One region of the Natronincola ferrireducens genome, then DNA from elsewhere that is predicted to be linked to it. Evidence: a T-box and tRNA genes for the amino acid it is inferred to sense, from the RefSeq annotation. Region 1 holds a T-box; the other holds one or more tRNA genes.
What was found. A T-box is a leader RNA that pairs with one kind of tRNA and senses whether it is charged. The one in region 1 lies ahead of pheS (phenylalanine--tRNA ligase subunit alpha), so its partner is inferred to be a tRNA-Phe.

Region 1 (13,420 bases):
AAATAATGCCCTTCTCATCCTTCAAACCCCACTTATAGTGATACACTTCTTCTTTACACTTTTCACAATGATGATGACACTGATTAACACTAACCAATGGACAGGTTTCTGTTATCATTACTAATAACTTTCCGTAAACAACAATCTCTACTTCTAAGCTTCTATGGACCTTCAATTCCTTTATATTTTTTAAATCTAACTCTGTTGAAAGAGTAACTCCATTTGCCCCTAATTCTTGCAAAAAACCTATAGTGTTACTATTCAGCGTATTTAATGAAGTATCAGCTATGACAGTTTTACCTAAAGTGTTTTTAGTAAAATCTATCATCCCCAACTCTCCAGCCAAAATCCCATCTATCCTATGATTTTGTAGGACTTCTTGGATTCCTTCGTTTTCCTCATCCTTAATGATAGAAGGACTTCTGAAAAATATTTCTACTTCTTTAGCTCTACATAGTTCTATGGCTTCTTGAAGAGCTTCTATGTTTCCATAATACACCCTATCTATCTTTTCTTCAAGTGCTGCCTTTAATTGTTCTAATGTATCTACTTTTATTGATAGTTTTGGTATAGTAACTTGATCATTTTTTTCCCTCTTTAATTTTAAAAATGTAGGACAAAATATTTCTTTTTTGTTCGATATATATTTTCTTTTCCCTTTGTTTTTTCTAAGATTGATTAGTTCTTCTATTGCATCCCGTCGAACCTTATTGATGATGGAAAGAGATAGGGCAGTGTTATCCTCTAAGTCAACCTTCATATCCATTAACTCAAAGGGGGTGTTACCTAGTTTTCCTAAGCTTTCTCTAATTTTTTCTTTTGTTAAGGCTACCTTTTGAGCTTTTTCTACGGGTTCTAGACTTTCCTTATAGATATTATTCCCCTCTTCATCCCAAATATAGAGCTTTAATGGCATGCCATAATATAGCTTTACTTGTCCATAGAGTTTTACTTTTCTATTTTCTACATTTTTATTGTAGGATTTTTCTAAAGTCTTCATTAGCTGTAGATCTAATGTTTTATATACCTCATCACCTTTTTTGATATTACCCTCCAGCTGAATTTCTACTACTTCCCCTGCCTTTGCTTCATGGGTTAGCTTATTGTATAAAAACAGCTTATTGATAATCCCTCCAGTTCTATCTCTTATATCACCCCAAATCTCAATACCATCTCCCTGCCTAATGTCCTCAGCCAGTTTCAGTCGCATCCTCATTTTTCTACTATCATATTCCTCTACCTTCCCCAGAAATAAGCCCCTATTATTTGGCTTGTCTATATTCAATTTTTCTTTTTTAAAAGGATTTAAGATATATCCCTCAGTAAATTTACGATTAAACACCTGAGTTATCTGTTTTTCTATTTCTTTATCCTTTAACTTTTCTTTATAAAGTAGATAAGCATCTATTGCCCTTCTGTAAGCATTTACAATAGATACCACATATTGAGGTTTTTTCATTCTTCCTTCTATCTTAAAAGATGTAACACCACTTTCGATTATTTCTCCAACCTTCCCTAAAGTATTTAAATCCCTCATACTTAAATAATATAGGGCTGATCCTCTACTGTTGTTTTTATCTAATGACAAAATCTCATAGGGTTTTCTACAGGGTTGTGCACATCGTCCCCGATTGCCACTACGACCTCCTATAAAACTACTCATAAGACATTGCCCTGAATAACTATAGCATAGGGCACCATGGATAAATACCTCCAATTCCACGGGAGAGTTCCTATGAATTCTTTGTATATCTCCTAAAGACAGCTCCCTAGCTAAAACTACTCGTTTTACCCCCATCTCGTATAGTAGTTGGATACCCAAACTATTGTGTAGCGTCATTTGGGTGCTACAATGGATTTCTAGGTGTGGAAAATAATCCCTTAGGATTTTTACTACACCTAAATCCTGTACAATAACAGCATCTACCCCGATTTGATATAAGCTAGATACATATTGTAATAGTTCTTTCATCTCCGTATCCTTGATCAGTGTATTGATAGTAACATAAACCTTCACGCCTCGAATATGGGCATATTCTATCGCTTCCTCTAAAGCAGGAATATCAAAGTTTGAAGCATAGGCCCTAGCACTAAAAACCCTTCCCCCCAAATAAACTGCATCTGCCCCATTTTGCACCGCTGCCACAAAAGCCTCATAGGAGCCTGCAGGTGCCAACAATTCTACTTTCTTCATAAATCATAACAACCTTTCCTATTTATGTTTATAAAAATAAATATCTTTTGCAAAATAAAAAGTAGCAATATTATTATATCACTACTTTTAAAAAAATTTCATTTTCTTACTTATGCTTGTGGCTTTTTATTTTGGAAGTAACCTCTGTAGTGTTTACATATTCCTCTAAATCCTTCCGCAGTTGAACCAGCTTGATTTGGTTTTCAAAGAGCTTATTTTGAAGGTCATTGATAATTGTCTCAGCTTTAGACAAGTCTTCTTCTTTACTTATTAATTTTTCTTCAAGGTCTATTCTTTCTGCCTCTAGCCTTTCTTTGTAGCTAATCAACTCTTCTACTTGATTTTGTAAAAACTGTAGACCTTCCTTTTTTTCTTCTAACTCCCTTGCAACAAAAGTATATTGGTCTTTTAATTCTTCTAATTCGTTTAAGGGGTCAGTGTGCTCTCTTTTTACTGTATCAACATGGGCTTGTAGCTTCAAAAACTGATCTGCTATATTAATGGAGGTTAATACCGCAATCATAGATGTGCTTAATTTGTTATTGTGCTTTGCTACTTCATCCATTTGTTCATCAACAAAGCTTCCAACCTTTAATAAATAATCCTTAGGCTCTGCCCCTGCAATAGGATAATCTTGTCCATTTATTTTAACTGTAACCTTATTCTTTTTCTCCATAGTAAATCAACCCCTTACTGGACTTATGCAATTAAGTATTATATATGATTTCTGTATAAAAGAACAATATCCTTCAAGAAATTATAAGAAAAATATATTTTTTATTATAAAACAGTGTTTTAAAAAGATTTACCTTTCAAAGAACGTCTATGTTGAAACAAATAATTGAATTTATAAATTCTACAAAATTCCATAAATTTTATAATGGCTATTGATTAAAAAAGACAAACTATGGAATATTATGACTCCATAGTTTGCATTTTCTATTAATCTCTTAAGGTTCCCCCTAGGATTTCTTTGATGTTTACTAAAATCTTCTCATGTACTGTATTTACTTCTTCATCCTTCAAGGTTCGGTTCTTATGTCTATAGGTTAATGTATAAGCTACACTCTTATAGCCTTCAGCCACTTGGTTTCCTTGATAAACATCAAAGAGTTTATAGCTTTCTAACATTTCTCCACCATTTTTCAGGATAATATCTTCTATCTCCTGTACCAAGGTATCTTCCTTCACTACTACAGCAAAATCTCTAGTAATAGCAGGGTATTTAGGTAGTGGTTCATACATAGTATCCAATCTAGTTAATTGTAAAAGTAATTCAAAATCTAATTCAGCACAATAACACTTTTTGTTTATTCCATAGTTTTCCATAACCTCTGGATGAATTTCTCCCAAAATTCCAATCATCTGTTCACCGTAAATTATGTTTCCACATCTACCTGGATGGAAGGTCGGATGATGTTTTTCTACTTGATAGCTATGGCCTTTGATTCCTAGTCTTTCTAACAAACCCTCTACTACACCCTTTAAGGTAAAGAAATCTTCTTCCCCATACATACCAATTACTACATTTAATAACTCATGAGGTAATTTTTTGGAACCATCTGGTTTAGAAATAAAAATTCTTCCTAATTCAAATCCTCTAAATCCTTCTACCTTTCTATTAAAGTTCCTTGCCATAACCTCCAGCAAATTTGGGAGTAAGCTAGTTCTCATAACACTTGTCTCATCTCCAAGAGGGTTTAACAGTGTGATGAAGTTTCGCTTAATACTATTCTCCCCTAATCTAATTTTATCAGCACTTTTAGGGCTAATAAAGGAATAGGTTAATACTTCATTTAGTCCCATAGCATTTAATGCTTCTTTTGTAATATCTTCGATAATTTGACCATTTGTTTTTCTTCCAGCAACAATACTACCCTTTGCCATCGTTGCAGGGATGCGGTCATACCCAAATATTCGTCCTATTTCTTCTACAAAATCTGCTTCTTGATCTAGGTCAATACGATAAGTAGGAACTGTCACTACTAATGTATTCCCTTTATCCTCTGCTGTTATTTCTAAGGTTTTCAAAATATTTATCATTTCTTCATTGGTAAGCTCAGTGCCTAATAGATCATTAATTCGTTGAGGTCGAATATTTCTTTCAATAGCCTTTTTTCCCACTGGATAAACATCTACAGCCCCTCTTAAAATCTTTCCTGCCCCTAATTCTTCTATCAATTGGCAAGCCCTATCAGCAGCTAATCTTGCAATGTTAGGGTCCTGACCCTTTTCAAATCGTGCAGAAGCCTCTGTTCTCAGACCCAGCTGTTTTGATGTTAATCGTGTTGCTTCTGGATTAAAATAAGCTGATTCTAATAAAATATTTTTTGTATCATTTGTAATCTCTGATTCTTCACCACCCATTACCCCAGCAATTGCTAAAGTTTTGTTTGTATCACATATCATGGTCATAGAATCCTTTAATTTTCTTTCAATACCATCTAAGGTTTTAAAAGTTTCATCATTAGTGGCTTTTTTTACAACAATTGTATTGTTATCAACATAGTCCATATCAAAGGCATGGAGAGGTTGACCATATTCCAGCATAACATAATTTGTTATATCTACAATATTATTAATAGGTCTTATTCCTGCTTTTGCTAACCTTTTCTGCATCCATTGGGGAGATGGTTTTATAACAACATCTTCTATCACTCTAGCAACATATCTCTGACAACCCTCAGTGTCTTCTATAATAACCTTAGCTTTTGCTGATGCCTCTTCTTGGACTTCCGACACATTAACTTCAGGATATCTTAATGTTGAACCAATGGTGGCAGCCACTTCTCTAGCTATACCAATCATACTTAAGCAATCTGGTCTATTGGAGGTTATTTCAAACTCTATTATTTCATCTTCCAGGTTAATAGCCTTTACAAAATTTTCTCCTAAGGGATATTGCTGATCTAATATCCAAATACCATCCTTCATATCTTCAGGTATTACAGATTTAGATATTCCTAGTTCATCTTGAGAAATAAGCATTCCTTCAGAAGCCTCTCCTCTAAGCTTACCCCTCTTTATTTTTACACCTCCAGGAAGGTTAGCGCCATTTAAAGCTACAGGCACATAATCTCCTACAGTTATATTGGTGGCTCCTGTTACAATTTGTAGTTTTTCATTGCCAACATTTACTTTCGTAACAACTAGCTTATCAGCATTGGGATGGGGGGCAATTTCCTCGATCACACCAATTACAACCCCTTTAATACCAATACCTATTTTTTTAACTTCTTCCACCTTTGAACCAGACATCGTCATTCTATCACAAAGTTCTTTTGTTTCCATATTTATATTAACATACTGTTTTAGCCATTCTATGGGTACCAACATAAGTAAAATCCTCCTTCTTTCTTCTATGCTATTTTTTATTAAATCTCTGTTAAACGCTATTGTTGATTTTCACATTCTATGAATTCTTGACTTCTGTCAGCTCAGAGTGACAATCCCTCAATATCTTGCCATAGTTTTATTTATACAATATGAACATCTATCTTTAACATAGCCTTTATTAAAATTGATTTAAAAATCTCATATCATTTTCAAAGAACAATCGAATATCATCTATACCGTATTTCAACATAGTCAAACGGTCAATCCCCATCCCAAAGGCAAATCCACTATATATTTCTGGATCTATCCCACAATTTCTAAGAACATTTGGGTGTACCATCCCAGCACCTAATAGTTCAATCCAACCACTGCCCTTACAAAATCCACATCCATCCCCACCACATTTAAAGCAGGAGGCATCCACCTCAGCACTGGGCTCTGTAAAGGGAAAATAATGGGGTCTAAATTTAATTTCTGTATGACTTCCAAGAAATGCTTTAGCAAATACCTCTAAAGTTCCCTTTAAATCTCCTAATGTGATTCCCTTGTCTATTACTAAGCCCTCCAGTTGATGAAACATAGGGGAGTGGGTAGCATCTGGGGTATCATTTCTGAAACACCTTCCTGGAGAAATAATTCGAATAGGTGGTTTAATTTTTTCCATAACCCTTACTTGTACAGGAGATGTCTGGGTTCTTAAAATAACATCTTCATTGATATAGAAGGTATCTGTCATATCCCTTGAGGGATGATTGGCTGGTGCATTTAACGCATCAAAGTTATAATAAACAGTTTCTACCTCTGGGCCTTCTGCAATCTTGAAGCCCATACCAATGAAAATATTTTTCAACTCATCCAGTCCCTGGGTTAAGGGATGCTTCTTGCCCAGTTTAATCTCTTTACCCGGCATAGTAATATCAATTGCTTCGGCTGCCAATTGTCTTTCTAAATCTTTTGTCTTTAAAAGACTTTTAGCTTCTTCTAGTAAAGCTTCTATCGTTTCCCTTACTTCATTAGCTACTTTTCCTATTTTAGGTCTTTCTTCTGGAGATAAGCTTCCCATCCCCCTAAGTACTTCTGTTAATTCACCTTTTTTTCCTAAATATTTTACCCTAGCTTTTTCTAAGGCCTCCATTGAATTTGCAGCAGCAATTTCATTTTTAGCAGTTTCCTGCAGTCCTTTAAGCTTATTTTCCATCATAATACTCCTTCCTAATTATTATTTATTATTGTAGTATGCAAAAAAATAAAAACCTTCATCCCACAAAAAGGGACGAAGGTTTGCTCCGCGGTACCACCCTAGTAGTATCCTTTTGGATACCTCTCTAAAAGACATTAACGGTGTCTTGCCGATAAAGCCTACTGTTTTCCTTCAGCTCTATAGCTCTGGAGGGAACTTCTGCTATAGGTTTCGAAGTGCTTTCAGCCTGCGGCAGCTTCTCTCTTGTAAATATTGTATAGCATACTTTACTCCATCTTAGCTAATTTTATTATATATTTATTGATTCATCCTAAGTTTTTTATACATCATATAGGCTTTTATGGAGCCAGTTAGTTCAAATATTCTCCAAAAGGTATCTGCTGTCTTCAACGAACCACACCCTTCCCTAAGCCATTTATTGTAGATTTATTATAGCATAGGTTTTGTGTGGAAACAAGGGTAAATAGGTGAAATGTAGATCATTTTTTGAAATCTCTATCAATTTCTAGAGCCCCTTTGCTTCTACCACCTTATAGATTAAAATAGCAGCAGCTACTGATGCATTTAAGGACTCTATTTTCCCTAGAATAGGTATTTTTACAAGTTCATCTGCCTTTTCCAGTAAAGTCTCATCAATACCGTTGGCTTCATTGCCAATAATGATAGCAATCTTATTTTTATAATCCACATCTAAGTAGGTTTTTGGGGTGTCTAAATCACTGGCTATCAATTTCACACTATTATCTTTTAATATGTTAATCCATTCCTCATTACTATTTGTTTCAATAACTGGAATATGCAATAAAGCTCCCATTGTAGCTCTAATCGTTTTACTGTTATAGGGGTCTACACAACCCTTTGTTAAGATGATTCCATCTGCTCCTGCAGCCTCAGCTGTCCGAAGAATAGTACCCATATTTCCAGGGTCTTGGACTCTATCCAATATAACAAAAAAAGCATCTTCTGAAATTTTTATGGATTGCAAGTTATTTTCTGGCATAGAAACAACAGCTATGATTCCCTGGGGATTTTCAGTGTCTGATATTTTAAGTAATAACTCTCTAGTTATTTCATAGGATCTGTAATCTTTCTTTACCTTTTCAAGCAACGCCCCTCCACCCTGTAGTTTTACCAAGTCCTCTGTATAAAACACATAATGTATGGGAATTTGGTGTAGAAGACATTCCTCCAGTACCCGAATACCTTCTATTACAAATTGTTTATGAAGCCTTCTATTCTTTTTAGCCTGTAATCCCTTTACATGCTTAATTATCTTATTTTGTTGACTAGTAATTTTATCCCGTTCCATTAAATCTCACCTAATTTTGTATTTATTTTTCAGGTTGTTGAAAAAGCTTTAAGCTTATATAATTTTTCAACAGTCTCATTTTATTTTTGTAGTCTTTTTAAATCATTATTATGGCCAATTACTACCAAAACATCACCCTTATGGATATTGTCATAGGCTGTGGGAGACACATTAATATGGTTACCATGTTTGATTGCCATAATATTAATGCCGTATTTTGAACGAATGTTCAAATCTAGTAAGGTTTTTTCATGCCATTCCTCCAAGGCCGTTATCTCCATAATACTATATTCTGGAGCCAACTCGATGTAATCTAATATATTGGTGGAAATAAGATTGTGGGCAACCCTCATCCCCATATCTCTTTCAGGGAAAACAACTCTATCGGCACCAATTTTGTATAATACCTTGGCATGAATTTCACTTTGAGCCTTGGCCACCACGTATTTTACACCTAAATCCTTTACAATTAAAGTAGCCATAATTGAAGACTGTATATCAGATCCTATCGTGATAACCGCCACATCAAAATTTCTTATACCTAAGGAACGGAGGGCATTTTCATCAGTTGCATCCGCTTCAACAGCATGGGTCACTTTATCAGATATACTTTGCACTGTTTCCTCGTTTTCATCTATGGCCAATACATCATTTCCTAATTTATAAAGATTTTCTGCAACACTTCTACCAAATCGTCCACAGCCAATGATTACATATTGTTTCATTTTTCCACCTTCCTAACCTACCAATATTTTCCCTTCTGGGTATTTTATTATTCCTCTATTTTTTCTTTGTTGTCTTGCCAATGCATAGGCAATGGTTAAGGGACCTACTCTCCCGGCAAACATCATAAATATAATAACTAATCGTCCCATATTACTTAATTGTGACGTAATACCTAGAGATAAGCCTACCGTTCCAAAGGCAGAAGTAGTTTCAAACAATATTTCTTCAAAAGTAAATCCTGCTTCTGTTATCATCAAGATCATAGTAATAACGGTAATCAAGGTTAATCCTATGACCGCCACCGTAATAGACCGATTAACAATATCTCTAGAAATCCTTCTATTAAATACTTCTGTGTCTTCTTTACCCCTTATGACAGAGACAACCGAGAATAGAATCACCCCTAAGGTTGCAGTTTTAATACCCCCTGCTGTGGATGCAGGAGAACCTCCTATATACATCAGTATAATTGTAAGCATTTTGGATGCATTGGTCATTTCATCTAATACTATTGTATTGAAGCCAGCTGTTCTGGTGGTCATAGATTGAAAAAATCCTGCCAGCAATTTTCCTCCAAAGTTTAGATTCCCTAGGGTTTCAGGATTGTTCCACTCTAACAATAAAAATAGTCCAAACCCTAATGCCAGTAACAATACAGTTACAAATAACACCATTTTCGTATGCAGTGACAATCGTTTTAAACTTTTTTGATTCGTTAAATCTACTAAAACAGAAAAGCCTATTCCTCCAATAATAACCAATGACCCTATACTAAAGTTCACAATAGGATCTGTCACATAGGGTGTAAGCCCTCGTCCTTCTCCAATCAAGTCAAATCCTGCGTTGCAGAAGGCAGAAATAGCATGAAATATTGAATAGGCTATCCCTTGAATCCATCCATATTCCGGAACAAAACGAAAGGATAAAAATAAAGCACCAATACCTTCTATAATAAAAGTACCCATAATAATGTATTTCGTAAATCTAACAATACCTGCCAAAGAGTATTGATTAAGGGCTTCCTGGATAATCAACCTCTCCCTTAGAGAAATCTTTTTGCCTAGAAGAACAAAAACCATTGTAGCCATTGTCATGAAACCTAGACCACCAATTTGTATCAATATTAAAATGACAGTTTTTCCAAAGGTACTCCAATAGGTTCCTGTATCTACTACTGCTAACCCCGTAACACATACAGCAGATGTGGCAGTAAATAAAGCATTGATAAACCCCACCCGTTCTCCCACTTCAGAAGCAATGGGTGTATTCAATAGTATAGCTCCTATCATAATTACCGATGCAAATCCCATCACTAAAATCTGGGTCGGATCTAGGTGAATACTGCCTATTTTGCTCTTCATTGTATAACACCGCCTAATATTTACAAGAATTATGTATATTTGTCTATATTATAGTCGTTTTATCCTAATAATTCCAGTTAAACTTTATTTCTACTTAGCTATTATAAATATAGCAATCAAAAAATATACTTGTATAAAATCATTTAAAGAGTCCTCATACAAGGACTCTTAAGTTCTTAAGCATTTAATTTTTCTTTAGCTACATTTACTAATTGAGCAAAACCTTCTTTATCATAAATCGCCATTTCAGCTAATACTTTTCTGTTCATTTGAATGCCCGCTGTTTTTAATCCATTCATAAATCTTGAGTAAGATAATCCATTTGCTCTAGCAGCAGCATTTATTCTTGTAATCCATAGCTTTCTAAAATCTCTTTTTCTTAGCTTTCTACCAACATAAGCATGCTTTAAAGCCTTCATTACAAACTGATTTGCTGGTCTAAATAATTTACTTCTTGCTCCTCTAAAACCTTTTGCAAGCTTCAATATTTTTTTATGTTTCTTTTTGGCATTAACCGCCTTTTTTACTCTAGCCATTATTTACTACCTCCCTTTACGATATCTACTATGCTAAAATTTGTGCTAATGTCTTGGCTTCACCTTTAAATACCAGTGTAGCTTTACGTAGGTTTCTTTTTCTCTTAGCAGATTTTTTAGTTAAGATATGGCTTTTGAAAGCCTTCATTCGCTTAATTTTACCTGTTTTTGTCTTTTTAAATCTTTTTGAAGCACCTCTATGACTTTTCATTTTTGGCATTGTTGTTTCCTCCTTCTAATCTATAAATTCTTGGGAGTCAAAACCATAATCATTTGTTTCCCTTCTAGTTTTGCTTCTTTTTCAACTTGACTAATTTCACTTAGCAAATTTTTAAACTCATCAATTACTTTCTTACCTATACTTATATTACTAAGTTCTCTTCCTCTAAAACGTAAAGTTACCTTCACTTTATCGCCATTTTTTAAGAACTTAATAGCTTGATTTGCCTTTACCTCAATATCATGCTTTTCAATATTGGGACTAAGTCTAATTTCTTTAATCGTAATAACCTTTTGATTCTTTTTGGCTTCTTTTTCCTTTTTGGCCAGCTCGTATTTGTACTTTCCATAGTCCATAATTCTACAAACCGGGGGCTTAGCCTGTGGTGCAATTTTAACTAAATCTAAGTTCTTACTGTTAGCTAGCTTTTGTGCATCCTTAGCCGTCATAATACCTAATTGTTCACTATTGGAATCAATTAGTCTAACTTCCTTATCCCTAATTTCTTCATTGATCTGAAGTTCATTAATATCTCTAATAACTTGACACCTCCCATAATAATTTACAACAAAAAAACGAATAGTATTTTACTATCCGCTTCTATTACAATAACATAACAATCTCTAGTTTATTTGGATTCCGTTAGTTATTAACCTTAACAACCTCTGTTGTAAGGTGAGAAGCGGTACCTTCTGCTTTGTTTTCTATATCATAATATCAATCATTTAATAATCTGTCAAGTTTTTTTATTGTCTATTTTTATTTTTTATTTTTACTATATGTCGATTCATTGAAAAAATACAATTATTTTCCTTGATTTTTATGCTACATCTCTATCATTTTTAATGATGGTTTTGGGTATGCTAAATTTAAAGACAGTATAAGGTGGTGATTCAGTGAAGAAGAAAAAAATAATACTTACATTTTTCTTGATTTTTCTTGGTTTAACTATTATCTCAAGTTTTTCATTGTTTTCAGGAGATGAAATAAATCATGGTTTTAGCAGTAAAAATCGTTTAATGCTTATTGGAATTACAGGTTTCTTGTTTGTCTATTATATTAAATTAGATAAACCCTTTCAATATGCTCATGCAACTATAAACAATGACAAAAAAGAAAGTGACCAAAAAGATAATGAGTTTTTTACAAAGCCTAAAGTAACTTTTGAGGATGTAGCAGGCTTGGATGAAGTAAAGGAAGAGTTAATCGAAGTTATTGACTTCATTAATCAATCAGAGAAATACAAAAAAATGGGTGCAAAAATTCCTAAAGGAATTTTATTTCATGGACCCCCTGGCACTGGTAAAACTTTACTAGCCTCAGCTGTTGCAGGAGAAACAAAATCATCTTTTTTTACTGCCAGTGGCTCAGAGTTTGTAGAAAAATATGTAGGTGTTGGAGCAAAAAGAGTTCGTACCTTATTTGAAAAGGCAAAAAAAGAAGCCCCCAGTGTTATCTTTATTGATGAAATTGATGCTATCGGTGCTAAAAGACATATGGATAGTAACAATGAAAAGGATCAAACCCTTAACCAGCTATTGGTAGAATTAGACGGCTTCAATACTGATCAAACTGTTGTTGTTATTGGAGCTACTAATCGAATGGATTTGCTGGATGAAGCCCTACTTCGCCCAGGGCGTTTTGATCGCCATATGTATATTGGTAACCCCAATGTTAGAGCACGAGAAGAGATATTGAAGGTTCATACAAAAAATAAACCCTTGGCTTCAGATGTAAAGATTGATGATTTAGCTAAAAAAACCCATGGTATGAGTGGTGCCCATCTATCCAATATTGCCAATGAGGCAGCCATCATTGCTGTTAGGGAAAACCAAACTATTATTTCCATAAAGCATTTTGAGCAGGCTATAGAAAGGGTTATTGCAGGATTACAGGTTAAAAACCCTACAGTCCTTTTAAAAGAAAAGCAAATTGTATCTTATCACGAGGCTGGCCATGCCTTAATTGGCAAGATTTTAAATACCGATGTGGTACAAAAGGTATCAATTATCCCTAGAGGACAGGCTTTAGGCTATGTTCTTCATATGCCTCAGGATGACCGATACATTATGACGAAGGAAGAGCTCTGCAATAAAATTATGGTTATGTTAGGAGGCAGAGCTGCTGAAGAATTGATTTTTGGTCACCTTTCCACCGGTGCAAAGGATGACCTAAAAAAGGTAACAGAGATAGCTATGCAAATGGTATGTGAGTATGGTATGAGTGACTTAGGCTATATGTCTAATAACCCCACCATGATGCAGGTTTTGGGCAAACAAATTAATAAAGAAATGAATAAAATTATTGACGAGTGCTATGATCATACAAAGCAGCAATTAAAGGTCTATCAGGAGGAATTAGAAAAAATAGCTTCAACATTGATGGAGCGTGAAACATTGAATGGTGATGAATTAACTGCCCTCTTAGGAGACTTTAAAAGAAAAGATGAGACATTGGAAGCAGTATAAAAACAGACTACAATAGAAATGGGGAGAACTTATCTCCCCATTTCTTTATTTTATATCTTATATGGATTT
Region 2 (16,551 bases), on a different contig from region 1:
GCATGCAATATCTTGCAGCACTGTGCAGCATGTTATTGACTGTACAAACCTTTGTGGGTCTACCGTTATCTACAATTATGATGCGTAAAGCTTCTGTTGACTTTTTAAAAGATCGTGGAAATATTGAGCAATATGCACTTATTGAGCAATATGCAGCTACGGCAGAAAAAACAGATAATATAAGAAAGAAATTATTAAATTTACCACCTGAGATGAGTACCAGTGTTGTTATATTGGCTAAACTTGGTATTGCAGCTACAATTGCAAATGTGCTAGTTGGTTTGACAAATGGAATAATTCATTATATGGTAATGTCTTTATTTATGGGAATTATTCTTACTGCAATTGGATTCTTAGATGAAAATTCTTTAAATAAAACAGGTTGTTCAGGCCTTTTTATGGTACTAATTTTAGCTGGGTTATTTAGAAGCTTTGCAAATATAACCCCCCAAGATGTACTGGGAATGATTGTTCCTTTAGCTGTAGTATTAGGTATTGGAAGTGTTTGTACAGGTATAATGTCTGTTATGTTAGCTAAGATAACAAAAGTCAATACCTATTTAGCTATTGCATTAAGTTTAACTTGTATGTATGGTTTTCCAACAACATTATTTATATCTGAAGATGTAGCTAAAGCTTATGGAAAGACAGCTGAGGAGTACACAGCCCTAAGAAATTACTTAGTTCCTAAAATTGTAACTGCTGGAATAGCAACTGTAACAATTGCTTCAGTAATAATCGCGAACTATGCAATAAAATTAATTTAATTATTTCAGTTGTGTAAAAATTATATAGTAATAGCATCCCTTAGGATAGCATAATTTTGTTCTTGGCTTTTTCTAAAGCGATAAACTTGAATATAGATATATGCCAAGTAAACTATAGACGAAAATTTTTTAAGCTCTTAAGTTTACTCATTCCATACTACCTTAAACCTAACTTATTTTATATATGGAAAAGCAGTCTAATATATACTTTATTCTTTATTCTTACATCATTTAATGGGCCTTCATTCCAAGGCCCATTGTTTAAGAACTTAGTAATACAGCTACGATTCTTAGTGTGTAGAATTTTATTAGAGATATTTGAAATACTTCTTTTACCATCGATATTAACAATGCCTGTCATTAGATTGGGCAAATGACTTAACTAAGGTTTTGATAACTTTAAATTTAGAGCTTCTATGAAATTTACAACTTCTTGGTTATTGCCAATACTTGTGATAGGTATAAGTTTAAATCATCCTTGTGTATGGTGTTGGAGCCTTTTTTACACAAGTATTAGAATTTATGTTGTTTTTTATTTCTATAATTTATTGCAGCAAAATGTTGGAAGTAGTTTACTTTAATGGTATCTAATGCATTAATAAGGAGTGTTATATTATGCCCTATGGAATTATAATAAATTGTGCAATCGTGGCATTGGGTGGAATTTTAGGAAGTATTTTAGGAAAATATATTCCACAGCGAATATGTGATTTCTTGTCTAAATTATTTGGAATTACTTCAATTACCATAGGAATTACACTTATGGGTAAAATAAATTCGTTATCAGCTGTTATGTTGGCATTAATATTAGGTGCTATTGTTGGTGAAGGATTTCGTTTTGAAGATAAACTAAAATCACTTTCTGTTAAACTGAAATCAGTTGAAGAACATTATGTTAATAAAAATGGGATAAATCGAAATCAATCTACAGAAAAATTTATAAGTATTTTGATTCTAATTTGTACTGGTAGTACAGGCCTAATGGGTGCTATGACTGAAGCGATGACTAATGATGCTTCAATTCTAGTTGCAAAATCTGTTTTAGATTTATTTGCTTCAGCAATATTTGCTTCTACATTGGGAATATCAATTTGTCTAATAGCTATTCCTCAATTTCTAATCTACATTAGTTTATTTTTATTATCAAGATTCATTACACCATATGTAACACCTTACATGGTAGCTGATTTTATGGCATGTGGAGGAGTAATTGCTTTTGTTACAGGACTTAGAATAGCAGAAATTAAATCGATGAATTTGTCTAGTCTACTTCCTGCATTACTGTTTGTTATGCCCATATCTTGGTTATGGATGTTAGTGTTTAGTTAATAAAGATTAAGATGTGTGGAGTGCTATAGCCTAACTGGACATGTATAAATGTTTCTCGTCGTTTTCTTAGAATTCCTTATTAAATTAATAGAATACTGATTATCTACATTAAAACATCTAAATAAAGTTACATAATTAATCCTATATTTATTAACATTATAGATTTGGTGTTAGTATAAAAGTATAGACACGAAAATTAGGATATAATATTTATGTCTGAAAAGAAGTATCCACATGAAACAAAACGATAACCGATATGACGATGATTTTAACAAAATGCTAGTTGATCTCTACAATACAACTAATCATACCTTCAAAAGCCAAAGGAATCGTCTAGAATCATTAAAAATAAACTAATTAAAGAACATATCCCTAGAATCTATATGGAAAGTAAGGGCCGATATGAAGCTCTCAAAATCCATGAACAGATGAAAAAGGAGAAGCTACTTGAAACTATACCAAGTCTCAAAACAGTTCAACGCCTCATTTTAAAGATGCCATTGCACAATCTGTTTAAACTATCTCAGGATTACGGTTGTTTCAACCTTATCGTACAAAAAGATTTAGATTTTCAAGTGAAATTCATCAATGCTGTTAGATAAATATAAGCATAAAAATATCTTAGGTAAAAATATGTCTTTACTATCTAAACAGGGAATTTTTTTAGATACAATATCAGCTATGAGTTACAAACTCATAGCTGATATTGTATCTATACTGAACTCCTAGTGCTTTCTAGCAGCTACTTGGGGCGAAGACCTTATAGTATTTAGATTTTTATCTAATACCATCATTTGATATATTTTAAAAATCATTAAATGTAGACTTTTTACTATTCTAGAAAATCGATCCCAATTTTCTTCCTTACTAACATCTCTATATAGTCCGTTAATCTCTAATTGGAAAGAAGGAATTCCTATATCATCCCATATAGTTTTTACTACTGTTCCAGCTTTATCTGCGTTAAAATAATGGTTAAATCGTACATTCATGATATTTTGGCTTTTAAAGCTATTAACAATAATACTTTCAATTTCTTTACCAATAGATAAGCCATTAAGGGTGCCTACGTCAACTGTGAGATTTCTTTTTTTATCTAAACCATGGAGATCTATTAAACAAGCAAGAGAATGCTCTTTAATTTTTTTCAAAAGAAAATTTTTATATGGACAGTTTATATCGTTATTAGAATCACCTCCCCCAGTGAAGGTACGATAAATCACATGACAATTAGTAATATCCCCTAATAATAGAGCTATACTTCCTGTGAAAATATCAGGCTTTTTTACTTTAAAACTTCTTATTTGCTTTACAGCATGGGGTGCTGAAACAATAATAGGTATACTACCTTCCCTATATTTAAAGAGATTATCTTTATCTTCGCCAAAATAGTTGTTAGCTGCAAATTGTTTTTCAAACTGGAAAGCCTTTGTAACAAATTTAAGTCCAGGATTTACAGAGGTACTCATTATATGTCACCATCCTTTATTTAATCTCCAATTAAGTACAATTACAATTAAGCTTTATCAATAAAAGTCTTTTCAAATATAGTTTTCTTCATATAGCCACAATAATATAAGAGTAAATAATAGGCATATACAATTGTAAAAATGATGCATAATATAAAGAAAATATTTAAGCATCAATAAATATACACTAAAAGTATAATATGTAAAAAATTACATAAAATTATATATAAAAAATAGGCTTGTATATGTTGACAAATTTATTTAAAAGTGTATAATAGAATATGTCGTTAAATTAAGTGTAACAGTTGTGAAGGGTTAAAATAGCTGGCAATAATTTATTTTAAAATCCTACTTGACAACATAGCACAATTATTATTATAATATGCTTATCGCTTAAATTAACCTTCCAGAGTAGCTCAATGGTGGAGCACCCGGCTGTTAACCGGTAGGTTGGAGGTTCGAGTCCTCTCTCTGGAGCCAGCAACAGTGCCGAAGTGGCGGAACTGGCAGACGCACAGGACTTAAAATCCTGCGGTCCTTCAAGATCGTACCGGTTCGATTCCGGTCTTCGGCACCATATGTATGCGGGTGTAGTTCAGTGGTAGAACTTCAGCCTTCCAAGCTGACCGCGAGGGTTCGATTCCCTTCACCCGCTCCACTAATTTAATAATATAAGACCCATTAGCTCAGTCGGTAGAGCACCTGACTTTTAATCAGGGTGTCCCGCGTTCGAGTCGCGGATGGGTCACCACTTATGGAGAGGTGTCCGAGCGGTTTAAGGAGCTGGTCTTGAAAACCAGTGACTCCGAAAGGGGCCGTGGGTTCGAATCCCACCCTCTCCGCCATAAAATTAATTTTTATGCTATTAGGAGAAGTACTCAAGTAGGCTGAAGAGGACGGTTTGCTAAACCGTTAGGTCGTGTAAGCGGCGCGCGGGTTCGAATCCCGCCTTCTCCGCCATCATCCGGGTGTAGCGCAGTTTGGTAGCGCACATGGTTTGGGACCATGGGGTCGGGAGTTCGAATCTCTCCACCCGGACCATTTAACTTAATAAACACCTTATTTTATAAATAAGGGCCTTTAGCTCAGTTGGTCAGAGCGTCCGGCTCATAACCGGCAGGTCCGGGGTTCGAGTCCCTGAAGGCCCACCATATTTCATCTTAGATTCCACCATGATAAAATAAACTGAATAGGGGTGTAGTTCAGTTGGTAGAACGTCGGTCTCCAAAACCGAATGTCGTGGGTTCAAATCCTGTCGCCCCTGCCATCATCCGGGTGTAGCGCAGTTTGGTAGCGCACATGGTTTGGGACCATGGGGTCGGGAGTTCGAATCTCTCCACCCGGACCATTTAAAAATTCATAAGGGCTCATAGCTCAGCTGGTTAGAGCGCACGCCTGATAAGCGTGAGGTCGGTGGTTCGAGTCCACTTGAGCCCACCAATTTGCCCAGATAGCTCAGTCGGTAGAGCAGGGGACTGAAAATCCCCGTGTCGGTGGTTCGATTCCGCCTCTGGGCACCAATTCCATAAAACTAGTACACATGTACTAGTTTTTAAATTTTTGTAGATATATTTAAATAGAATGGAGTTAGATATATTATATAGGTATTATATCTATAGCTTTAATAGGGAATTTGATATAATACCTATATATATTGCTAGTAAAGAGGTGAGTTATGGATAGTATATTTAATAAATTGAATGAAGAGCAAATAGAAGCAGTACAACACTACGAAGGCCCCTGTATGGTTTATGCCGGTCCTGGATCAGGAAAAACAACGGTTATTGCCTATAGAATTGTCCACTTAATTCAGCATCATAAGGTAAATCCAAATAATATTCTAGTGATTACCTTTACTAAAGCTGCTGCAGAAGAAATGAAGATGAGATTTCAGCAGATGATAACAACTATCCCTAAAAAGGATGGTAATGTGAATTTTGGGACCTTTCATTCGATTTTTTTTAGAATTATAAAAAGCTATTATCCTTATAGGTTAGAAAATGTATTAAATGAGGGAGAACGATATCTAGTTGGTAAGAATATAATAAAAACTTTACAATTAGACAATTATGAGGATGAAGAATTTGTAAAAGATGTATTATTAGATATATCCCTGTATAAAAATCAACTCCTAGAGGACAATGAATTTCAACCTCAATCTATTGGCCTAAAGGATTTTCAAAGAGTACTTACAGCCTATGAAAATTATAAAAAAGACTGTAAAAAAATTGATTTTGACGATATGCTAACAGAATGCTATTCATTGTTATACAATAACCCTGCAATCCTACAAAAACTAAGAAAATCCTTTACCTATATCTTGATAGATGAGTTTCAAGATATAAATAGTATTCAATTTGCAATTATTCAGCTTCTTACTAAGCCAAGCAATAACCTATTTGTGGTGGGAGATGATGACCAATCCATATATAGTTTCAGAGGCGCTAAACCTCGATTTATATTAGATTTTGACAAGATATACCCCGACACTAAAAAAGTCATACTAAATAGAAACTATCGTTCACAAGAAAAGATTATCGATACCGCCAACAGCTTAATAGAAAACAACATCTATCGTGTAAAAAAGAATATCCTTCCCATGCTAGAACCGGGAGTGGATATAAATTATATTACCCCTAAAGATAAAGAGGAAGAAAATGAAAGGGTTACCGATATTATTCATCAACTAATTAAGATGGGATACAACTATGAAGAAATTGCTATTATCTATAGAACCAATATAACAGCAACTTCAATAATTGATACCTTATTGGACCATAATATTCCGTATATTACTAGAGATCATGTATATAATCTATACGATCATTGGGTAGCAAAGGATATAATTAGCTACCTGATTGCTGCCCATAACACAGTAGATAAAGAGGCTGTAAGACGTATTATCAATAAACCAACAAGATACATAACTAGAAAAGCTCTGTCACAAGTCATGGATCATCATAAAGATTTAATTACATCTTTAAAATTGAAAGGAGATCTAAAGACTTATCAAAAGAAGTATCTTGAGAATTTAGAGTTGGACTTAAAACGGATAAGAGGGTTTAGCACCTACGAGGCTTTTAGTTATATACGAGAGGTAGTAGGCTATGACCAATATATAGAAGACTATTGTAGGGATAAAAGTATTGGAGGGGCTAAGCTATTTGAAATATTAGATGAACTAGAAGACATAACAAAAAAACGTTCTAACCCCCAACAATTCCTTCAACATGTGATAGACTTTAAAAACACTTTTAAAGTAAAAGAGGATGATAAAACAAATCAAAATAAAGTTCAACTGTTGACGATGCATGGAGCCAAAGGATTAGAGTTTAGAGCTGTAATCATTGTATCTGTTTTAGAGGATGTTATTCCCCATACCAAAAGCCTTGAAGATAATCATCTTATTGAAGAAGAAAGACGATTGTTTTATGTTGGGATGACAAGGGCTAAGGAATTATTGTATATTAGCTCTCCTTTGTATAAAAAAGATAAAAAGCTTCAGCCATCAAGATTTGTAGAAGAGATGAAAAAAAATTGTCCTAGAATAACAAAGTATAAAAAATTCCATAAGATTATTATTAAACACTTAAATGAGAGAATGTAAGAGATTAACATGATATAAAATTCAATAAACGGTTATAAAGTATAATGTCTAAAGAGGCTGTTAATATGGACTTATGGATTGATAGGAAGCTAATAATCCATAAGTCCATATTAAGTATGATTTACTATTAACTAGAAGATGTATCATAATCCTGTAGAATAACTTCAGCAATCTTATACTTATTCATTTTTCTAACGATAGTAGGTTGACTAACGCCTAGGACTTTAGCAACTTCTCTAGTGGTTTTATATTTTGTCACTGCTTTGTGAATAATTTGCTTTTCTATTTCTTCAATAGTATCTTTAAGATTTTTTGTTGCAGAGGAAATTTTAATATCAGATGAATTCTCACTTTCATTTATAATATAATTAGGTAAGTTTTGGGGGGATATATTATCCTGTTGTGTAGTAATAATTACTCGTTCAATAATATTTTCTAATTCCCTAACATTTCCAGGCCATGTATACTTCATTAAAATAGCTACAGTACTAGAGTCTAATCGTTTTGACATATTAAATTTTTTATTATATTTCCGTAAAAAATGTCTTATTAATGGAAAAATATCCTCAGGTCTTTCCCTGAGGGAGGGTATATGTATAGGAACAACATTTAAACGATAAAAAAGATCCTCTCTAAACTTTTTTTCGTTTACCATGCTTTGCAAATCCTTATTAGTAGCAGCTATAATTCGTGCATCAATTGGAATCGATGTTAATCCACCAACCCGTTGTATTTCTTTATCTTGGATGACCTGCAATATTTTGACTTGAAGACTTAAAGGCAATTCCCCAATCTCATCTAAAAAGATTGTACCCCTATGGGCTAATTCAAATAAACCTTTTTTTCCTTGTTTTTTAGAACCAGTAAAGGCACCATATTCATATCCAAATAGCTCTGATTCCAACAATAATTCTGGAATAGCACCGCAATTAACTTTGATGAGAGAATGATCCTTTCGAGAACCTGATTCATGAATAAATTTAGCGATTTCTCCCTTTCCTACGCCAGATTCTCCAGTAATTAGTACAGTAGAGTCTACTTGTGCTAATCTTTTGGCCAATTGTAATATATCCTTCATTATTTGGCTTTCTATAATAAAATTATTTATCACAATTTGTTGTTTTTCCCGTAGCTCTTCTAATTGATTTTGGATATCCTCTAATTCATTTTTTAAAACAATAAGCTCTGTAATGTCCCTGGAAGTACTAATAATTTTATAAATATTACCCTCTTGATCTAAAATAGGATTACCAGTAATTAGTATCTTTTTACCCTTTTTATTACTATGAAGGATAGAAATCTGTTCTTTCTTTTTAAGGACTTCTTTAACTACAGAATGAGAAAAGATACCCATTTTTTCTAATACTTCAACATTTTTTCCTATTAATTCCTCTCTTTGTATTTCGTATAGCTGTTCACAGGCTTTGTTTGCCCATAATGTATTACCGTGCTTATCATCAATAGTAATAGCATCTTGAATAGAATCCAATATGGAATCAAAATCTTCAAAATGATTACTAGGGATAATCCCATGAATTTCATCACAATGGTATAAAAAACCGCCATAGATAGGATTATTTTTGTTTTTTTCTAGAATAAAAACATTTCCCATAAATTTTTTTTCAGGCTCCAAAGAAATTACTTCAAAAACATTTAAATCGATGGACTTAAGAATAACCGATAGTATAGTACTATTACTAATTTCTAAAAAGTCATGTTGAAGCTTTAGAGCCTTTTTGTTTGAATAATAGAGTTCTCCCTGAGCATTAAAGATTATAATACCTATAGGTAATAAATCTAATAATGGTTCTATATGTTTAATAATATACGCCTCCCTTTGTTAATAAAAGATGTTGGTTTGCTAAACGGCGATAGCATATAAAACAAATATGTTTAAATTTTCTATAAATTTCAAAAAAATCCTTCTTTTATGTTAATAAAATAAGAAATACTTTATTAACACATAGGTTAATAAAGTATTTTAAATAGCAGTGACTAGATATCAGGGAAATAAAGCTATTGATACTGACTATACTCAATGATTTCCTTTAGAGCAGTTAAATCAGTAGTTATACTTAAGGCTAACATTAACTTAATTCGGGCTTTTTGGCCTGGCAAATCCCCTCCTAAAATAACTCCTAAATTCCTTAGTTGTCGTCCACCACCGTCATAACCATAGGTATCTAAAACACGACCTGTAGGACATCTAGAAACCATCATAACAGCAACATTATGATTTATAGCATACTTTATACCCTCTATCATTTTAGGTGGGACATTACCTCTTCCTAGGGCTTCGATGACGATACCTTTAGCCCCTGAATCGATACAGTATTTTAGTAATCGAGAGTCCATACCCGCAACGCACTTAATTAAATCTACATTTAACTCAATAGATTTGGCAGGGATATGTTGTCTATCAATTATCTCTCTATGAAAAATAACTTTATCGTTATCCACTATGCCGAGGGCACCAAACTCTAAGGATTTAAAAGTATCTAAGCTTAATGTGTTTGTTTTGGTAACTTCGCTGGCTGCATTAACTCCATTATTCATTACAACTAAAACACCTTTATTCATTGCATGGGGGGAGATAGCAGTACACACTGCTGCTGCTAAATTACTTGGTCCATCATAACCAAGTTCGGAACTGTTTCGCATTGCACCAGCAACTACAATAGGTTTGGAACATTTGATTGTTAAATCTAATAAATAAGCAGTTTCTTCAAGGGTATCAGTTCCGTGGGTAATAATAACACCGGCTATATCTGGTCTATGTATTGTTTTAACAACAAGGCTTTGTAGTTCCATCATCATAGTAGGATCAATATGGGGACCTGGTAGCTTTGAAAAATTAATAGCTTCAATTTCAGCAAATTTGTCTATGTTGGTTACTAGAGACATGATTTCTTCATTAGAGAGGGAAGGAATTGCTGCACCAACTCTGGGATCTACAGACATTGAAATAGTGCCACCAGTAAAAATAATAGCAACTTTTGGTTTACTCATAAATAACCTCCTAATAAAAATGATATACTTAACTATATATTAACAAATTAATTTATTCATTTCAAAGAAATAGATATAAACTTAGGTTGTGAAAATACAGGAAAATAGAGAACTTCTATTTAGATTGTGGTAAGATTTATTATTTCTTATACATAGACTCTGTTAAACGCTACTGTTGATTTTCACATTCTATGAATTTTTAAATTCTGTCATCCTGAGGGGAACCGAACAATCTAAGATTCTTTGCTATGCTGAGAGCGACAATCCCTCAATATGTTGTCATAGTTTTATTTATACAATATCAACATCTATCTTTAACATGGCCTATACATAAAAAAAGTCCGGGTAAAAAAACCCGGATGAAATAAAAATATAGTTTGTTTAAAAGGGGTATTGGGAATAGAGATTATATTTACGAGGTTATCAGGGGGATAACCACATATAGATTATAACAAATTTCGACAAAACACGCAACGTTTTGTCGAAAATCATCGAAAAATATTTAGGAATTACTTTTTGTTTAAATAAATTTCTTAAGTATTTGGATGAACTATCGATATAGTATATAATATAGAAAGATATAAAATGAGACTTAATTCATAAGGAGATAATCAAAAACTTTAATTTTATGTTAGTCGCTTAGTTTGTTTATCTATAAGGAGAGGAAGTCTTAGCAGTACAAGTACACCAAAGGATAAAATAAAAAAAGGTGGGATGGAAATGAATGAACGTATAAAAATAGTAATAAATAATTTGGAGAAGAGAAAAATTCCTGCTAAGTATTTTAGCACTAGAGAAGAAGCTGAGAAAGAAATACTTAGAGAAACCAAAAATTTTAAAAATATAGGTATCGGTGGTTCTATGACAATTATGGAAATGAAGCTTCATGAAACCTTAGCCAATAAAGACAAAAATGTATATTGGCATTGGCTTGTAGAACCAGAAGAAAGAGATGAAACCAGAAGACAAGCAGCCAATGCAGATGTTTATTTAACTAGTACCAATGCTTTAACGGAAAATGGAGAGTTAGTGAATATAGATGGTATGGGAAATAGAGTCAGTGGTATGTATTATGGTCCTAAAAAAGTAATTGTCCTATGTGGAGTTAACAAAATATGCCATGATTTAGTTAGTGCTATGGATAGAATAAAGAAAGAAGCCTGTCCTCCCAATGCCAAACGATTAGGTTTGAAAACTCCCTGTAGTATTACAGGAAGCTGTAATGATTGTTTAAGTGAAGAAAGAATGTGTAATGTAACAGTAATTATCAATCATAAGCCTATGGCTGTAGATTTAAAGGTATATATTATTGGAGAATCCTTAGGATACTAAAAGCTGTCACAGTATTCATTTGTTATATAAAGGATAGTAGGTTTCATGATAGTTTAAGATAATCTTTTCCTTTCCTAAATGGTGGTGTATGCCTCAAATAGATTAGGAAACACTAACATTAGTGGAGTTAAACTTTACAAATAAATATTATTTATATATTATAGTAGCTGTAATAAAATGAAACCTAATTCGGAGTAAATTTTGATCCCACTGAATTGTAGTGGAGTTTACTTTGAGGATGTAGTGCTTGATCTCTGGATTAAATAAGGAGAAGGCCCAAAGCTATGATTTGGAGGCAGTCGTTTAGTTTATTCACCAAAAACAGGGGTCCTAGCAATACACCAAAGCATAAAATAGTGAGGGTGTTGAATTATGGAAATTTATTTAGACAATGCTGCCACTACTAAGCCTGCAGATGAGGTGGTAGAGGCTATGTTAAAATCTCTTAAAGAGATGTATGGGAACCCATCTTCTTTACATAGAAAAGGTGTAGAAATAGAAAGAGAAATAAAAAAAGCTAGAAAATCGGTAGCAAAAGCTTTAGGGTGTAGCGAAAAGGAAGTGATTTTCACTTCAGGAGGAACAGAGGCTAACAACTTAGCCATCAGAGGGTTAATCAAGGCTAATAAAAGAAATGGCAATCATCTTATTACATCAAAGATAGAACACAAATCTGTTTTAGCACTTTACAATGAATTAGAAGACGAAGGATATAGGGTAACGTACTTAGATGTGGATGAAAATGGTTTCATTTCTCTTGAAGAAATAGAAAGGGTGATTTCTTCAGATACAGTTTTAGTCAGTATTATGCATGTGAATAATGAAATTGGCAGTATACAACCTATTAATGAAGTGGGCAAAATCATAAAGAAAAAGAATCCCAAAGCTTTATTCCATGTTGATGGTGTACAGTCCTTTGGAAAAATTAAATTTGCCCTCAGAGATTTATCTGTGGATAGTTTCTCCATAAGTGGACATAAATTTCATGGACCTAAGGGGATTGGAGCCCTCTACATAAAAAACAATGTAAAGATAAAACCCTTCTTAATTGGTGGGGGACAAGAGGCTTCATTAAGAAGTGGAACTGAAAATGTTCCTGGTATACTAGGATTAGGTAAAGCTGTAGAGTTGATGATAGAAAACCAAGAAAAAAATATACATAAAATAAAGCATGTTAAAAGTTATCTGCTAAAGTTAATGGAACAAGAGCTAGAGGATATTTCTATTACCAGTAAAGAAAATGAGGAATATGCTCCTCATATTATCAATGTTTCCTTACTGGGGATTAGAAGTGAAATTATGCTCCATAGCTTAGAGGGAGATGGTATATATGTATCTTCAGGATCTGCCTGTTCAGCTAAGAAAAGAGGCTATAGTCATGTTCTAGAGGCTATGGGCATGAAGGAAGCTTATATAGATAGTGCTATAAGAATTAGTTTAAGCTACACCAATACAGAAGAAGAAATAGCTTATGCAGTAGACAAAATAAAAAAACACTTAACTAGTTTAAGGAAAATTATTAAGAGGTGAGAAATCATTGGATAAGGTAATTATTATCCGGTATGGAGAAATCATACTAAAAGGATTAAACAAAAGATTTTTTGAAGACAAACTTGTAAAGCATATTCGACAAGCCCTAAAAGATTTGGGAAATTTGAAGGTCTATAAGGAACACAGTAGAATTTATGTTGATGTAGAAGAGTATAATGAAAATGAAATTATTGACAGGGTAAAGAGGGTTTTTGGTGTTGTTTCAATAAGTCCTGCTAAAAGATTTCCCATGGATATGGATATAATGAAAAGGGTAGCCCTAGAAGAAATGAAGCTAAGAATGGAAGACGGAGATATAAAAACCTTTAAAGTGGAGAGCAAAAGAGGAGATAAAAACTTTCCTATGAAGTCCCCAGAACTTAGTAGAGAAATAGGAGGATTTATTCTAAGTAATGTTGACCAATTGGCAGTAGATGTACATAACCCAGATGTTAGCATTCATATAGAGGTAAGAAATTGGGGCTTTGTCTTTAGCAAAAAAATAGAGGGTTTTGGAGGTCTGCCTTTAGGAACCAATGGGAAGGCACTGTTATTGCTTTCAGGTGGAATTGATAGTCCCGTAGCTGGATGGCTTGTAGGGAAGCGTGGTGTGGAAATCGAAGCTATTCATTTTCATAGTTATCCTTTTACAAGCGAGAGAGCCAAAGAAAAAGTAGTGGATTTGGCAAAGCTTATTGCTTCATATTGTGGAAATTTTAAATTACGGTCTATAAATCTATTACCCATCCAAAAGGAAATCAATGAAAAGTGTCCTGAAGAAGAAATGACTATTTTATCAAGACGTTTCATGATGAAGATTGCTGAAAAAATAGCCCAACAATCAGGTTGTGATGCATTAGTAACAGGTGAAAGCATCGGACAGGTGGCTAGTCAAACGGTGAAAAGCTTACATGTAACAAATGCAGCAGTAGAAATGCCAGTATTTAGGCCTTTAATTGCTATGGATAAAGTAGATATTATGGATTTAGCCAAAAAAATTGGCACCTATGAAACCTCTATACTTCCTTTTGAAGACTGTTGTACAGTTTTTTTACCAAAGCATCCGATTACGCAACCTAGATTAGAAAGAATTTTACATTCTGAAGGATTACTTAATGTAGAAGAACTAATCGACGAAGCCATTGAAAATATGGAAGAAGAAATTATTCAAGTAGAGGATTAAATAACTTAAAGGGGAGGAAAAAATAATGAATAGGTTTACTCACTTTAATGAAGAAGGACGAGCAAAAATGGTGGAGGTAGGGAATAAATTAAACACAAAGCGGGAAGCGGTAGCTAGTGGAAGTATTTATATGATGCCAGAAACCTTAAGGAAAATAATAGATCAAACCATTAGTAAAGGAGATGTTTTAGCAGTCTCTCAAGTAGCTGGTATTATGGCAGCCAAAAATACTAGTGCCCTTATTCCCATGTGCCATAATATAACCTTAACTGGAGCAGATATCCATTTTAACATCGATGAAGAAAACAGTAAAATAGATATTAAAGCCACTGTTCGAACAACGGGTAAGACGGGAGTTGAAATTGAAGCTTTGACGGCGGTTTCAGTAGCAGCTCTAACTATTTATGATATGTGCAAAGCAGTTGACAGGGCCATGAAAATAACAGAAGTAAAATTAGTAAAGAAAACAGGTGGAAAATCTGGAGATTTTATAAGAGAGGAATAAAAATAAGCACACTTTTGTGCTTATTTTTTATGATTACCACACTCTCCTTCAATACCTTTTAATATACCAATACCATGGGAAAGAGCTGGTAAGATTACCTCTAAGCTTTCTCGAACCCCTTTAGGGCTACCAGGCAAATTAATAATGAGGGTTTGTTTTCGAATACCAGCTACACCACGGGATAACATAGCCTTAGGAGTGATAGAAAGGCTTTTCATCCGGATAGCTTCAGGGATACCTGGAACCAGTCTTTCGATAACATCAAGAGTTGCTTCAGGTGTAACATCTCTAGGAGAAAAGCCCGTACCTCCAGTAGTAAAAATAACATCTAGCTTTGTAACATCACACATATATTGAAGGGTATCAGCAATTTTTTGTCTTTCGTCAGGAACAATTACATATTCCTTTAAAATCCCTCCTAAATCCTGTAAAATTTCAGCGATTAAAGGACCACTTGTATCCTGTCGCTGGCCAATGGAGCCCTTGTCACTGGCGGTAACTACACCAATAGTAAATTCCATTATGTAAAACCTCCTTTAGTTTAGTAAATTACAGTGTTTTGTTATATTACTAGTATAGCTGATAATATAACAGAATGTAAAGGTGATACAATTACAAAAGAATTCTTATCTAGAAATCCCTGTCCCATTGTCATAAAAAATCCTTTAACGTTTATAAATCATTTTTTAGCAATGATTTAAAACACTAAAGGATTTCTGTTTTACTATGCAAGTTTAGATTCTGATGAAATATTCAACCCGTATTGAGCAAATGAATGCTTTGCTTTTAAAAGGTCACCCTCTGTAGCGTCTGGAATGTTTTCTAAAGGATAAAAACCTTCAATAGTTTTCCATTTGAATTTTCCCATAGAGTGATAAGGTAGAAGTTCCACCTTTTTTACTGAATTTAGAGAAAGAATAAACTGTGCCATTAGTTCAATATCCTCTATTCCATTGGTCAAAGTAGGGATAACAACATGTCTGATCCAAATATCTATTCCTTTAGCATCGATATATTTTGCAAAAGATAAGATACGATCATTAGCAACCCCGGTCAAATCTTTATGTTTTTTTGGAGACATATGCTTTATATCTAAAAGAACTAGGTCAATATACTTTAATATTTCCTCTAATTCCGGTTGAAGCTTTATAAAACCCGAAGTATCTAAAGCAACATGAATGTCATATTTCTTTAACTCCTTCAGTAAGCTCAACAAAAACTCCATTTGTAGGGTAGGCTCACCGCCACTGATGGTAACACCACCCCCAGAGGCATTCATAAAAGGAATATATTTTTTAATATCTTCTACTACAGCTTCAACAGTTGTTTCTTTGCCTCCTTGTAAATTCCACGTATCCCTATTATGACAAAATTTACACTTTAAAGGACAACCTTGAAAAAAAACAATATAGCGAATACCTGGTCCATCAACGGTACCAAAGGTTTCAACAGAATGAATTCGACCCTTTATAGACATAGATGACACCTACCTTAAAATATAATGAGATTTAATTCAGAGGGAGGTTTTAATCCCTCTGAATCAAAGTTTAAGTTATTTCCTATAGCACTTGTTCTCCTTTTCCTGTAGAAGGGGAGATATTAACACTACAACAAAGATGATTTTTTAGTGGATAGTTCCATGGAAGGTTCTATCAATAACGTCCATTTGTTGTTCTTTAGTTAATTTAATAAAGTTAACAGCATACCCAGAAACACGAATAGTTAGTTGAGGATACTTTTCTGGATGCTCCATAGCATCAATTAACGTTTCTCTATCAAATACGTTAATATTAATATGGTGTCCTCCTTGAGAAAAATAA

Region 2: it encodes a tRNA-Phe, which carries the amino acid that the T-box ahead of pheS (phenylalanine--tRNA ligase subunit alpha) is inferred to sense. The anticodon was not compared.

What each region holds. Positions count from the first base shown of each region.
Region 1 covers NZ_FNFP01000003.1:252,367-265,786, reverse strand. Annotated here, with positions in the region: gene BLS22_RS09520 (U32 family peptidase) at 1-2,194, opposite strand, end outside; gene zapA (cell division protein ZapA) at 2,301-2,870, opposite strand; gene pheT (phenylalanine--tRNA ligase subunit beta) at 3,137-5,530, opposite strand; gene pheS (phenylalanine--tRNA ligase subunit alpha) at 5,709-6,728, opposite strand; T-box leader at 6,797-7,018, opposite strand; gene BLS22_RS15635 (YqzL family protein) at 7,029-7,121, opposite strand; gene BLS22_RS09495 (TrmH family RNA methyltransferase) at 7,237-8,040, opposite strand; gene BLS22_RS09490 (potassium channel family protein) at 8,121-8,765, opposite strand; gene BLS22_RS09485 (TrkH family potassium uptake protein) at 8,778-10,127, opposite strand; gene rplT (50S ribosomal protein L20) at 10,304-10,663, opposite strand; gene rpmI (50S ribosomal protein L35) at 10,692-10,883, opposite strand; gene infC (translation initiation factor IF-3) at 10,904-11,362, opposite strand; gene ftsH (ATP-dependent zinc metalloprotease FtsH) at 11,903-13,351, shown strand; gene thrS (threonine--tRNA ligase) at 13,409-13,420, opposite strand, start outside.
Region 2 covers NZ_FNFP01000002.1:529,204-545,754, reverse strand. Annotated here, with positions in the region: gene BLS22_RS08260 (hypothetical protein) at 1-767, shown strand, start outside; gene BLS22_RS08255 (DUF554 domain-containing protein) at 1,383-2,096, shown strand; gene BLS22_RS15500 (hypothetical protein) at 2,331-2,453, shown strand; gene BLS22_RS08250 (hypothetical protein) at 2,822-3,565, opposite strand; tRNA gene BLS22_RS08245 (tRNA-Asn) at 3,971-4,045, shown strand; tRNA gene BLS22_RS08240 (tRNA-Leu) at 4,054-4,142, shown strand; tRNA gene BLS22_RS08235 (tRNA-Gly) at 4,150-4,223, shown strand; tRNA gene BLS22_RS08230 (tRNA-Lys) at 4,241-4,316, shown strand; tRNA gene BLS22_RS08225 (tRNA-Ser) at 4,322-4,410, shown strand; tRNA gene BLS22_RS08220 (tRNA-Ser) at 4,434-4,525, shown strand; tRNA gene BLS22_RS08215 (tRNA-Pro) at 4,530-4,606, shown strand; tRNA gene BLS22_RS08210 (tRNA-Ile) at 4,640-4,716, shown strand; tRNA gene BLS22_RS08205 (tRNA-Trp) at 4,757-4,832, shown strand; tRNA gene BLS22_RS08200 (tRNA-Pro) at 4,837-4,913, shown strand; tRNA gene BLS22_RS08195 (tRNA-Ile) at 4,929-5,005, shown strand; tRNA gene BLS22_RS08190 (tRNA-Phe) at 5,010-5,085, shown strand; gene BLS22_RS08185 (ATP-dependent helicase) at 5,241-7,172, shown strand; gene BLS22_RS08180 (sigma-54 interaction domain-containing protein) at 7,300-8,784, opposite strand; gene BLS22_RS08175 (asparaginase) at 9,189-10,181, opposite strand; gene BLS22_RS08170 (lactate utilization protein) at 10,902-11,513, shown strand; gene BLS22_RS08165 (cysteine desulfurase family protein) at 11,886-13,043, shown strand; gene thiI (tRNA uracil 4-sulfurtransferase ThiI) at 13,051-14,226, shown strand; gene moaC (cyclic pyranopterin monophosphate synthase MoaC) at 14,252-14,731, shown strand; gene BLS22_RS08150 (MogA/MoaB family molybdenum cofactor biosynthesis protein) at 14,752-15,252, opposite strand; gene pflA (pyruvate formate-lyase-activating protein) at 15,456-16,208, opposite strand; gene pflB (formate C-acetyltransferase) at 16,356-16,551, opposite strand, start outside.